One region of the Paenibacillus sp. LT-B23 genome, then DNA from elsewhere that is predicted to be linked to it. Evidence: predicted binding sites of a transcription regulator. Region 1 holds the regulator's gene; the other holds the start of a gene.

The links. Region 1 encodes CtsR, which represses protease genes until heat stress. Its sites were predicted from a motif close to ATGGTCAATAAAGGTCAAACA; they were not measured.
Region 2: the regulator CtsR is predicted to act here: its motif matches at 3,443-3,463, upstream of clpP (ATP-dependent Clp endopeptidase proteolytic subunit ClpP).

Annotation. Positions count from the first base shown of each region.
Region 1 is NZ_JBSQBM010000029.1:57,204-63,384, reverse strand. It holds rRNA gene rrf (5S ribosomal RNA) at 1-70, shown strand, start outside; gene ACWXW9_RS26245 (GNAT family N-acetyltransferase) at 235-1,422, shown strand; gene ACWXW9_RS26240 (CtsR family transcriptional regulator) at 1,992-2,456, shown strand; gene mcsA (protein-arginine kinase activator protein McsA) at 2,520-3,044, shown strand; gene mcsB (protein-arginine kinase McsB) at 3,074-4,138, shown strand; gene clpC (ATP-dependent protease ATP-binding subunit ClpC) at 4,183-6,181, shown strand, end outside.
Region 2 is NZ_JBSQBM010000017.1:23,539-29,719, reverse strand. It holds gene ACWXW9_RS20190 (phosphoglycerate kinase) at 1-793, opposite strand, end outside; gene gap (type I glyceraldehyde-3-phosphate dehydrogenase) at 915-1,925, opposite strand; gene ACWXW9_RS20180 (sugar-binding transcriptional regulator) at 2,018-3,055, opposite strand; tRNA gene ACWXW9_RS20175 (tRNA-Arg) at 3,291-3,365, shown strand; gene clpP (ATP-dependent Clp endopeptidase proteolytic subunit ClpP) at 3,575-4,171, shown strand; gene ACWXW9_RS20165 (PdaC/SigV domain-containing protein) at 4,300-5,415, opposite strand; gene ACWXW9_RS20160 (SIMPL domain-containing protein) at 5,653-6,181, opposite strand, start outside.

The sequences.
Region 1 (6,181 bases):
GACCGTTAAGCCCTCCAGCGCCGATGGTACTTGGACCGCAGGGTCCTGGGAGAGTAGGACGTCGCCAAGCAAAAGTAAGAAGGACCATGATCTCCTTGAGATTGTGGTTCTTTTTTTATACATTTTTACTATAACCATCTGTTCCTAAGGTTGACAGAGAACCAAGGCTTTGCGACACTCTAAAGGTGTGATCTTTTTGCGGAAGTCCAAGTATACGAGCGAGGTGACGAACTTATGGAAATCAGGCAATTACAACGTGAGGAATTTGAAGCTACTATTGAGTTGTCTCAATATGCTTTTCAGTTTACAATGTCCCCGGAGGATCTGGAGAAATCCAAAAAGAAATTCAAACCAGAACAAACTTGGGGGATATTCGATGGAAATGACTTGAATGCAAAGCTGACTTTGTTACCGCTACAGGTATACATACAAGGTCAGATTTTTGACATGGGGGGCATTGCTGGTGTGGCAACGTGGCCGGAAAAACGGCGCGGGGGTCTGGTTTCACGCCTTTTAACGCATGCGCTTGAAGAGATGAAGGATGTGGGGCAGAGTCTTTCTTTTTTACACCCTTTCTCCTTTGCCTTCTATCGTAAATTTGGATGGGAAACGTATATTGAATACAAGAAGTATATCATTCCGATCGATAAGTTCCCTGCCAAGCTTAAAACCGAAGGAATGGTCAAACGGGATGTGAAGGATATTTCTGATCTGGACCAAGTGTATCAAGCCTATGCTTCGCGCTATAATGGTACACTGGTACGAAACAAGGAATGGTGGCAAGAGCGGACATTAAATAAAAACTACCGGACCGCAGTGTACTATTCTGAAGCAGGCGATCCTCAGGGATATGCTTTATACAAAATTGAAGATAAGCAATTAAATTGCGACGAACTGGTATATATTAATGAAACGGCACGGCGGGCGTTGTGGACGTATTTTGCCAATCATGATTCGATGATAACCCAGGGTAAATTTATTTACATTCCGGCCGATGATAAGCTGCCATTTCTACTGGATGATCCACAAATTCAGCAGGAAACAGTGCCTTATTTTATGGGCCGTATTGTAGATGCTGCTGCTTTTGTGGAGAAATATCCTTTTGAGGCCATTGGAGAGGAAACACATTTGACCTTATATCTGACAGATCGTTATGCTCCATGGAATGAAGGAATATGGACATTGACGGTCACCGCGGAAGGGCAAGGACATTTGGACAGAGTGGATTCAAACAGTTCTTCCGAGGACGCAATAGAAGCTGACTTGAGTGTGAGTATCCAATCGCTGACCACCCTGATGCTTGGCTATCAGCGGCCTGATGATCTGTATAAGTGGAGTCGTATTACAGGGCGCAGCGAGTCTGTATCTGCATTAGAACGTGTAATACCGGTAACACAAACATTTTTGCTGGATTTTTTCTAATTGTAACGCTCTTAAATGCTCTTGAGTCTTTATTTTTTAGGGAATATATCTTAAATACCTTTTATAAGGTGTGGATGATTTTAACGATATTTTTCAGAACTCTTTCCGAAAAGGGAAGAGTTTTTCTTATATTGTATAAAACATAATTAGATTGCGAAAAATGATATTGACCCCTTGGCAAAAATATATTTTGTGCTATAATGTGAATATAGTCAAAGAAAGTCAAAGTCAATGGAGCCTGTAGTGCTTCATTAGAGTGGTGTGAATACGCTGAGTTTTTAGCCGTATATAATACATTGACACCAACACAGCATGAAAAGATAGACCTGATTTGTTGATGAACATCCACTGTAATCTCATGGGCGTGAGGAAAGGTGTATGATCTATTACAATTAAAGGTCACACTAGAAGCTAAACGGGATGTTTTTAAGTGAGGACGGAGGGTGAATTAGCTCCGCTACTGGCTTAGATTCGTGACTTTACCGTTTGGTTAAGTTCAATATACGGCGGACTCTGTGGAGCGTGAAATGTACTGAATATTTGCGTTTCCGTTAGTGGAGGATGATGAAATGCGCAATGTTTCCGATATTATTGAACAATATTTGAAGAGCATATTGCTGGAAAGTCCCAAAGGTTTAGTGGAAATTCAGCGCAATGATTTGGCTGACCGCTTTTCCTGCGTGCCGTCGCAAATTAATTATGTAATCAGTACCCGTTTTACGCTGGAAAAAGGCTATGTGGTGGAAAGTAAGCGCGGTGGTGGAGGATACATTCGCATTCAGCGAATTCAACTGCCCGCACAGCATGCGATCCATACCCATCTCCATCAAAGCATTGGAGAGGAAATTAGTCAATCGGCAGCGGAAGGGCTGATTTATCAGTTGGAGGAAGCCCATTTTTTAAGCAAAAGGGAAGCTGGTTTAATGAAGGCCGCTTTATCAAGGGACACATTATTGCTGAAACTTCCCTATCGTGACCAGCTACGGGCAAGGCTGCTCAAGGCTATGCTGATTTCGTTGCTGGTGGCCAGATAGCGTGTGATTCAAGATTTGGATGTAGGGATTTATAAAAATCCTGACGCTGAAGGAGGTGCTTTTATGCTGTGCCAAGAATGTAATAAACGGCCGGCAACTTTGCATTTCACCAAAATTGTGAATGGCGAAAAGACAGAGTTTCATATTTGTGAGACGTGTGCAAAGGAAAAAGGGGAGATGATCCCTGGTACACCTAATGGCTTTTCAATTCATAGCCTATTGTCGGGTATGCTGGATTTCGAATCCAGTACGAAGAGCCAGTCGCCAGGCCATAGCGGTCAGCAGAACCTGCAATGCAAGGAGTGTGGCATGACCTATGCACAGTTCAGTAAGCTGGGGCGCTTTGGGTGCCCGTCGTGCTATCAATATTTTGACAGCCGTCTAGACCCTTTGTTCAAGCGTGTGCATGGCAGTACGAGCCATGTGGGCAAGGTTCCGGTTCGCACCGGAGGTCGATTGAAGGTTAAACGGCAAATTGACGATCTGAAAAAAGAGATGCAGCAACATATTGTACAGGAAGAATTCGAATCAGCCGCTGAGCTTAGGGATCAAATCAGAGAGCTTGAAAAAGAAATGACTGAAGAGTAAAGTTTGTGAAGAGTAGGAGGGGATGCGTAATGCCTAATATCCGGTTTACGGAAAAGCCGCTAAGTGATTGGATGCGTGGTGATGCTGCGGATTCAGAGATTGTCATTAGTAGCCGGGTGAGAATTGCGCGTAACTTGCAGCATCTGCCTTTTCCCATGCTTGCTACCAACCAGCAGTCGGAAGAAGCACTTCAACGCTTGACGGATATCCTTCAGTATGATGATTTAGGACGCTTTGGTACCTTTCATACCCTGAAAATATCCGAGTTGGATGAGATCGACAAGCAGGTGCTAGTTGAGAAGCATTTGATTAGCCCTAATTTGGCGAACGAATCTCGTAACGGTGCTGTTTTGATTAGCGATGATGAATCGGTTAGTGTTATGATAAACGAAGAGGATCATCTGCGTATCCAGTGCTTATATCCGGGATGTCAGGTTAGAGAAGCTTGGGAACGTGCTACGGTTATTGATGATGCATTTGAGGCGCATGTCGATTATGCATTTGATGATCGTAGAGGCTTTCTGACCAGTTGTCCGACGAATGTTGGCACAGGGATGAGAGCTTCAGTGATGATGCATCTGCCCGCACTGGTCATGACTCATCAGATTAACCGCATTTTGTCTGCTGTTTCACAGGTAGGTCTTACCGTTCGCGGTATTTATGGTGAAGGCAGCGAAGCGGTCGGCAATCTGTTTCAGGTATCCAATCAGATTACACTGGGACAAACCGAAGCGGAAATTATCGAAAATCTGCATGGCGTTGTGCTGCAAATTATAGAGCATGAACGTTCCGCCAGGGAACGGCTGATGAATGAGTCCATGCTGCGGATTACGGATCGGGTGATGCGTTCATTCGGTATTTTGTCATATGCAGCGGTACTGGATTCCAAGGAGGCCGCACAGCGATTGTCCGATGTACGTCTTGGCGTGGACTTGGGGATTTTGGAGCGTCCATCCACCGCAGCGATGAATGAGCTGAATGTGATGACGCAACCCGGATTTCTGCAAAAAAGCTTTGGTGATAAAATGAATACCGGTGAGCGCGATATGTACCGGGCGAAGCTGATCCGGCAAAAATTAGGCACAACCCTTTAATATATAGAATGATCTGAAATACACACTGTGGAGGTGCAGGATATATGATGTTTGGAAGATTTACGGAACGCGCACAAAAAGTGCTTGCCTTGGCTCAGGAAGAAGCTGTTCGATTGGGACACAACAACATTGGCACGGAGCACATTTTGCTCGGCCTCATTCGTGAAGGTGAAGGAATTGCAGCGAAAGCCTTGATTGGTTTAGGGCTGGGACTGGAAAAAATTCAGGATGAAGTGGAAACGCTGATTGGACGCGGTCAAGAACAACCGACGAACATTGCCTATACTCCACGCGCCAAAAAGGTTATCGAGCTGTCTATGGATGAAGCTCGTAAGCTGGGCCATACCTATGTAGGTACAGAGCATATTTTGCTCGGTCTTATCCGTGAAGGCGAAGGTGTAGCAGCCCGTGTACTGAATAACTTGGGTATCAGCCTGAACAAAGCACGTCAGCAAGTGCTTCAATTGCTTGGCAGCAGCGAGGCTGTTTCCAGCCATCACGGTGCTCCGGCTAATGTCAGCACACCAACGCTGGACAGCTTGGCACGTGATTTGACGGCATCTGCGAAGGAAAACAATCTGGATCCTGTCATTGGGCGTAGTAAGGAAATTGAGCGTGTAATTCAGGTGCTCAGCCGCCGTACGAAGAACAATCCGGTTCTGATCGGTGAGCCAGGGGTAGGTAAAACGGCAATTGCCGAAGGACTGGCGCAAAAAATTATTGCCAATGAGATTCCCGAAACGCTGCGTGACAAGCGTGTTATGACCCTGGATATGGGTTCTGTGGTAGCAGGTACCAAATATCGTGGTGAATTCGAGGATCGCTTGAAAAAGATTATGGACGAGATTCGTCAGGCCGGAAATATCGTATTGTTCATTGATGAGCTGCATACGCTGATCGGTGCTGGTGGAGCGGAAGGTGCAATTGATGCTTCCAATATCCTGAAGCCTGCTCTGGCACGTGGCGAGCTGCAATGCATCGGTGCAACAACGCTGGACGAATACCGCAAATATATTGAGAAGGACGCCGCTTTGGAACGTCGCTTCCAGCCGATAACGGTAGATCAGCCTTCTCCAGAAGAAGCTATTCAAATTCTGTACGGCCTACGTGACCGTTATGAAGCGCATCATCGTGTGAAAATTACGGATGAAGCCATTGAAGCGGCAGTAAAATTGTCGGATCGTTATATCACCGACCGCTTCCTGCCGGATAAAGCAATTGACCTTATTGATGAAGCAGGTTCCAAGGTAAGGCTGAATTCCTACACGGTACCGCCAAACCTGAAACAACTGGAAAACCGTCTGGAAGATATCCGTAAGGAAAAGGATTCGGCTGTACAAAGCCAGGAATTCGAAAAGGCTGCTGCACTGCGTGATACAGAGCAGAAAATTCGTGAAGAGCTAGATGTTACGAAAAACCAGTGGAAAGAGCAACAAGGGCGTACAGATTCCGAAGTAACACCGGAGGATATTGCTCAGGTCGTTGCGATCTGGACAGGTGTTCCGGTCAGCAAGCTGAAAGAGGAAGAAACGCATCGTTTGCTGAATATGGAAGAGTTGTTACATGAGCGGGTAATTGGGCAAGATGAAGCAGTGAAGGCAGTTAGCCGGGCTATTCGCCGGGCACGTGCCGGGCTGAAAGATCCGAAACGTCCAATCGGCTCCTTTATTTTCCTCGGTCCAACCGGGGTTGGTAAAACCGAGCTGGCACGCGCTTTGGCTGAATCCATGTTCGGAGATGAAAATGCGGTTATCCGAATCGATATGTCTGAATACATGGAGAAGCATTCCACGTCCCGTCTGGTAGGAGCGCCTCCAGGATATGTTGGATATGAAGAAGGCGGTCAATTGACTGAGAAGGTACGTCGTAAACCTTACTCCGTCGTACTGCTGGATGAGATTGAAAAAGCACATCCAGAAGTATTCAACATTCTTCTGCAAGTGCTGGAAGATGGACGTCTGACGGATTCCAAAGGCCGTGTTGTCGATTTCCGCAACACACTCATCATCCTGACATCCAATGTGGGTGCACAGGCAATCAAAC
Region 2 (6,181 bases), on a different contig from region 1:
CAACTGGAAGGTAGAAGTTTTTGCCGAGTTTCTTCGCCTTTTCGATAAATCCAAGAGCTACGTCCAGTTTGGATTCATCCAGTAGGGATTGACCCACTTCATGACCTTGAGCTTTAAAAAATGTATAAGCCAAACCACCGCCAATGATTACGTTATCCGCAATGTTCAGCAGGTTGTCAATCACGTCGATTTTGTCTTTTACTTTGGAACCGCCGATAATGGCTGTAAAAGGACGATCTGGGTTTGAAAGAGCTTTACCGATTACAGACAATTCTTTCTCCATCAGCAAGCCGGAAACAGCCGGAAGAAGATGCGCGATACCTTCTGTGGAAGCATGAGCACGGTGCGCTGCACCAAATGCGTCATTCACGAAAATGTCAGCCAGCTCAGCAAATTGCTTCGCCAATTCAGGATCATTTTTCTCTTCTCCTGGATAGAAACGTACATTTTCAAGCAACAGCACGTCGCCGTTTTGCAGTTCAGCCACTTTCGCTTTAACAGCCTCACCAACTGCTTCGTCCACTTTAACAACAGGCTTTTTGAGCAGTTCAGACAAACGCACGCCAGCAGGAGTCAGACGCATGGATTCAACAACCTGACCTTTTGGACGTCCAAAGTGACTTGCCAAAATAACTTTTGCACCTTTTTCAATCAGGTAGTTAATCGTTGGCAAGGTTTCACGAATACGCTTGTCATCCGTAATTTTGCCGTCCTCAACCGGGACGTTAAAATCTACACGAACAAACACCCGTTTTCCATTCAGTTCTATATCACGTACGCTCTTTTTATTCATCTCCATATTCCTCCGCACCCTTTTAATTTTACGAAACAGGAATTTAAGGCACATTTTGATATATAAAGAGCGGAAACAATAACCTGTTTCCGCTCTATGATGTTGCGCGATGAGACTGTTCTTACTTAGCCAATTTAGCGAAGTATTCCAACGTACGGATCAATTGTGCTGTGTAGGACATTTCGTTGTCGTACCAAGCTACAGTTTTCACCAGTTGTTTGTCGCCAACAGTCAGGACTTTAGTTTGAGTTGCGTCAAACAAAGAACCGAAAGTGATACCTTTGATGTCGGAAGAAACGATTTGATCTTCAGTGTAGCCATAAGTTTCAGGATCGGAAGCTTCTTTCATCGCAGCGTTGATTTCTTCAACAGTTGCGTTTTTCTCCAGAACAGTTACCAGCTCAGTCAGGGAGCCAGTGGCTACTGGTACACGTTGAGCCGCGCCATCCAGTTTACCTTTCAGTTCAGGAATTACCAAACCGATGGCTTTAGCAGCACCAGTTGTGTTAGGAATGATATTTTCAGCTGCAGCGCGAGCACGACGGAAGTCGCCTTTAGCATGCGGAGCATCCAACGTGTTTTGGTCGCCAGTGTAAGCATGAATTGTAGTCATCAGGCCTTCAACGATACCAAATTTGTCTTGCAGTGTTTTAGCCATAGGAGCCAGGCAGTTCGTTGTGCAAGAAGCACCAGAGATTACAGTTTCAGTACCGTCCAGAATTTCATGGTTTACGTTGTAAACGACAGTTTTCATGTCGCCAGTAGCTGGAGCGGAGATAACAACTTTTTTAGCGCCGCCTTTCAAATGTTTCTCAGCAGCTTCTTTAGTTGTGAAGAAACCTGTGCATTCCAGAACGATATCTACGCCCAGGTCTCCCCAAGGCAGTTCTTCAGGGTTGCGGTTAGCCAAAACTTTAACTTCTTTACCGTTAACTTTGAAGAAGCCATCGTGTACTTCTACTTCTCCTTGGAAAGTACCTTGTGTTGTATCATATTTCAACAGATGTGCCAGCATTTTGGAATCTGTCAAGTCATTAATTGCTACTACTTCAATACCTTCCACGTTTTGAATCCGGCGGAAAGCAAGGCGTCCAATACGTCCGAAACCGTTAATACCAACTTTAACTGTCATGAGTGAGTTCCTCCCAAAGTTCGTTTAGTTTAGTTTATATATTCAAGACAGACCCGAAAGCCCGTCAAGACAACACAATTCATAAATCCGTATTAACCATTCAAATAATGGCTTACAATTTCAGCAGCAGCGCCTTCGTCGGTGACAAGAATATCTTCCTGCCCGAAACGCAGCACTGCATGAATAGCGGCCGCCTTGCTCTTACCTCCAGCTACGCCTAGAACCGTCTCGGTACGCCTGATATCCTCCAAACGGAGTCCAAGCGTCAGCATTCTGTGAACAACGACGCCGTCTTCGTTAAAATAATAGCCAAACGATTCGGCAACCGCGCCCTCACTGCTGATCTGGGCAAAGGTTTCAGGGTCGAGCTTGCGTCTACGTGCCATTGCTATGGCGTTGCCTATCCCGTGAATGATGATCCGACTCTCGCGAATCAGGCTTAAAATATCCTGAATATTCGTATCTTCAAGCAGGGAGTTGTAAGCATGATTGCTGAGCAAATCCGGTACATGGAGCAGACGGTATTGTGAGCCGACCTTACGAGCCATTGTGGAAGCAATTGTGTTCGCCTGCATTTCCATGCTTTCTCCCAAACCCCCACGTGCCGGTACGAACCATCCGCCCTTAAGTGGGCCATTAGCAGGTAGTGTCAGTTGGTCCGCCACGTCGGCAATCGTCGTGCCACCTGTTACGGCGACCACATCCTCGTCGTCCATAACACTCAGCAGCGCTTTTGCCCCAGCACGGCCCAGCTCCTGCTTCGTTAAAGGAGAAGCATCCGAATCCCCTGGAACGACAACCACCTTCCTCAAACCATAGGCTTGACGAATCTGATCCTCCAATTGGGACAGGCCGAACAAGTTGTTCGCAATCGGCTCCAGCTGTTCCAGCAGATCCAGTCCTGCTTTGCTCACCTTCATGCCCACACTCTCAATCTCAATCAGCCCTTGGGCTTTAAGAAGATCGGTTTCGGCGCGCAACACACGCTCGGTCATGTTCAGTGAAGCCGCCAGCGTTCTGCGTCCAATAACATCGGACAGCATAATCTGATGCAGGATTGTGTACCTTTTTTTCAAAACATCCATGAGGTCGGGCAGAAGCTGCTTCTGTATTTCTAATATCTTTCGCATGCTTTCCACTCCCGCACACTTCTAAGTTCTATCTCTAATACTATATTACTAACTGGTCTTAAAACGTCCCGGGTTAACTTTTTAAGTCCCACGTATATCTTACCCAATATTTGCTCCACATGCAAGTCTATCTGAACCTATATTTCTCAACTTTTTATGTGAATATGCGCACGTAATAAAAGCTTGCATTTCAATGCCGTATATCATATAATCATCTTTGTTTCCAATTAGCTGTGCGCCCGTGGTCCAACGGATATGACGTAGGCCTCCGGAGCCTGAGATCGAGGTTCGATTCCTCGCGGGCGCGCCATTTTATATGAATGTCTAAATGCTTCTATATACTGTTTTAACCAATAAGAGCGCAGAGGGCTCTTTTTTTTGACTATTAGTTTGACTTTCTTTGACTTTTTGTTTGAAATTGTTTATCATGTGGTTAATACGGTAACAGTTTATAAATAGGGACGTGTAATCGGCATGTCCACCAAATCCATTAACGATATTAAAGGGAGGTTTTTTGACGTGAGCTATGTTCCTATGGTAGTAGAACAAAGTAACCGCGGCGAACGCGCCTATGACATTTATTCCAGACTGTTGAAGGATCGCATTATTTTGTTGGGCTCGGACGTCAATGACGTTGTAGCCAACTCTATTATTGCGCAAATGCTGTTTTTGGCTGCCGAAGATCCTGAAAAAGACATTCACTTGTATGTTAACAGCCCTGGCGGTTCGATCACAGCCGGTATGGCCATTTTCGATACGATGCAATATATTAAACCTGACGTGTCTACGATCTGTGTAGGTATGGCGGCTTCCATGGGTGCGTTCTTGCTGAACGCAGGTGCCAAGGGCAAACGTTTTGCTTTGCCAAACAGCGAGATTATGATTCACCAACCGCTGGGTGGCGCACAAGGTCAAGCAACGGATATTGAAATCCGCGCCCGCCGCATTCTGAAAATGCGCGACAAATTGAACCGCATTCTCGCAGATCGCACAGGCCAACCACTGGAGCGCATTGAAAAAGACACAGACCGTGACTATTTCATGTCCGCAGATGATGCCAAGGAATACGGTATTATTGATAAAGTGCTAACTACCTCCTCTCCAGAAGGTGTATAAGAGAGCGAATTATTGCCTCTGAATAGCTGGTAAACCAAAAAAGCTGCCCCGGATGATTGTATCCGGTAGGCAGTTTTTTTTGGTTTACTGTTCTTTTGGGTATAAATAATCCAAATGATTCATTTGTACTATTCATTCTGTCCCGCGAAAGGCTTACCACCTTGAGGTAACAGTTGGCTAAACGTGTAGGTGAACTCAGGAATACCATACGCATATGGTGTATATTCGTATAGATCAAAAACAAGCGTCAACCCACTATTGGTTACATAAAAATTCGGATTAGCTGCGAGCTCCTTAAATCCGCCGAAACCTCCTGCGCCAGCCTGAAGTGCATCAATTTTTTTCTTCAGGTCACTATTGAGGAACTTTTTGTAATTCGGGTTAGCTTTCAGCACGTCAGACAATTGAAGCAGTTTGCCATCGGACAGCGAGAACGTGTACCCTTTACGGGCGGCCATGCCATGCGCACCACCTGTATACGAGTAATCCTGCATAATTACACTTAAAATACCGTCCTTGTTATAGGCAATTGCAAAATCATTGCCAAACTCATACGGTCTTTGCGCTGTAGCGCCTCCCTCTGCTACTTGCTTTTTGCCTGCTGCCAGTACTCCCTCCGCTTGCTTTTTGAGCACACTATTAATGGCCTGCTGAGCTTCAGGGTTTAGCTGACCACCGCTGATTTGCGGGTACTTAACCTTGTAGGAAACCTTTGCATCACTCGAAACCGGAAGAGATTGGGACGTAATCGTGATCGGATTTAGCTGGCTTTTACTCAATGTTACTGTTTTCTGAGCTGCATTCCACTGAGCATCTATTCCCAGATAATCTTTCAGCAGGCTCATAGGAATGTACAGCTTCCCGCCGATCTGCCTGGCATCCATGTTACGCGTACTGATTCCATTAACGCTGACATAGGTATCCGGGGGAGAAGAAAAAAATCTAATAGAAAGCTTGTTGTATCCACCCCCTACAGTGTAGGTAGCCTCTTTGGCATCATAACTCACCGGAATCCCCAGGCTGTCCCGCAATGCTGCTACGGGAATCAATGTGCTTCCGTTCACCTGAATCCCTTTGGTGGCCAACGTTTTACCATTCCATTGGATAGAAACACCTGGTTGCTGTGCTGTAGCCTGTTGTTTGGATGAAGCTGCCTCGATATAGGAAGCAGGAACAACTGCGACTCCTACTAAAATTCCCGCTGCCAGCAGTGCGGAGCCCCATTTTTTTGTATGCTTGTTCATATGAAATATTCCTCCTGTTATAGATGTGTGTATTCTATGTGTATTGATTACTTTACTTATTATATCTATCCCCCTATGTTCGTAGTTTACAATCTGTACACTCCCCGATTTCAATCTGTACATCTAGGGGACCCAGCTATTACAGACTCATTACAAAATAGTTTCGACATATAAAAAAGCCAGCAAGTCATCCTGCAAATAAAGCAGGACGCTTGTGGCTTCATTATCATCTGTACGTTAGTTCAATTCGTATTGTGCCGATACTTGGACCTTCACAGTCACTTGACCGGATTGTATTTCTGTTCCGCCGCTTGTATCCAAGAGCGCTTTACTCATAGCAGCCTCACGTTGTGTGAAGATTTGGGCATCTCCCCCATCTACCGTTACGTTCAGGAGAGTTCCAAGCCCTCGTTTGGTTGCCTTCGCTACAGCACTGGCTTTGGATTGAGCATTTCCCAACGCCTTGGCAATCGCTTCTTCTTCATAAGCTGAAGAGTTTTCTACCGAAAAACGCACATTATCCACGTTGTTCGCTCCAGACTGTGTAGCCTCATCCAGTAACTGACCGATTTTATCCAAATTACGGTACTTTACGGAAAGCGTATGGTTGGCAATATAGCCTTTAAGCTTCTGTCCAGCTTTTTCGTCGTAGGTATAGTTAGGCTGCACGTAGAACTGGCTCGTCTGAATGTCGTCCGCACTGATGCTCCACTTTTCTTTCAGCAGTTGTGTGACCTTACTTATTTTAGCGGCGTTGGCTTTTTGG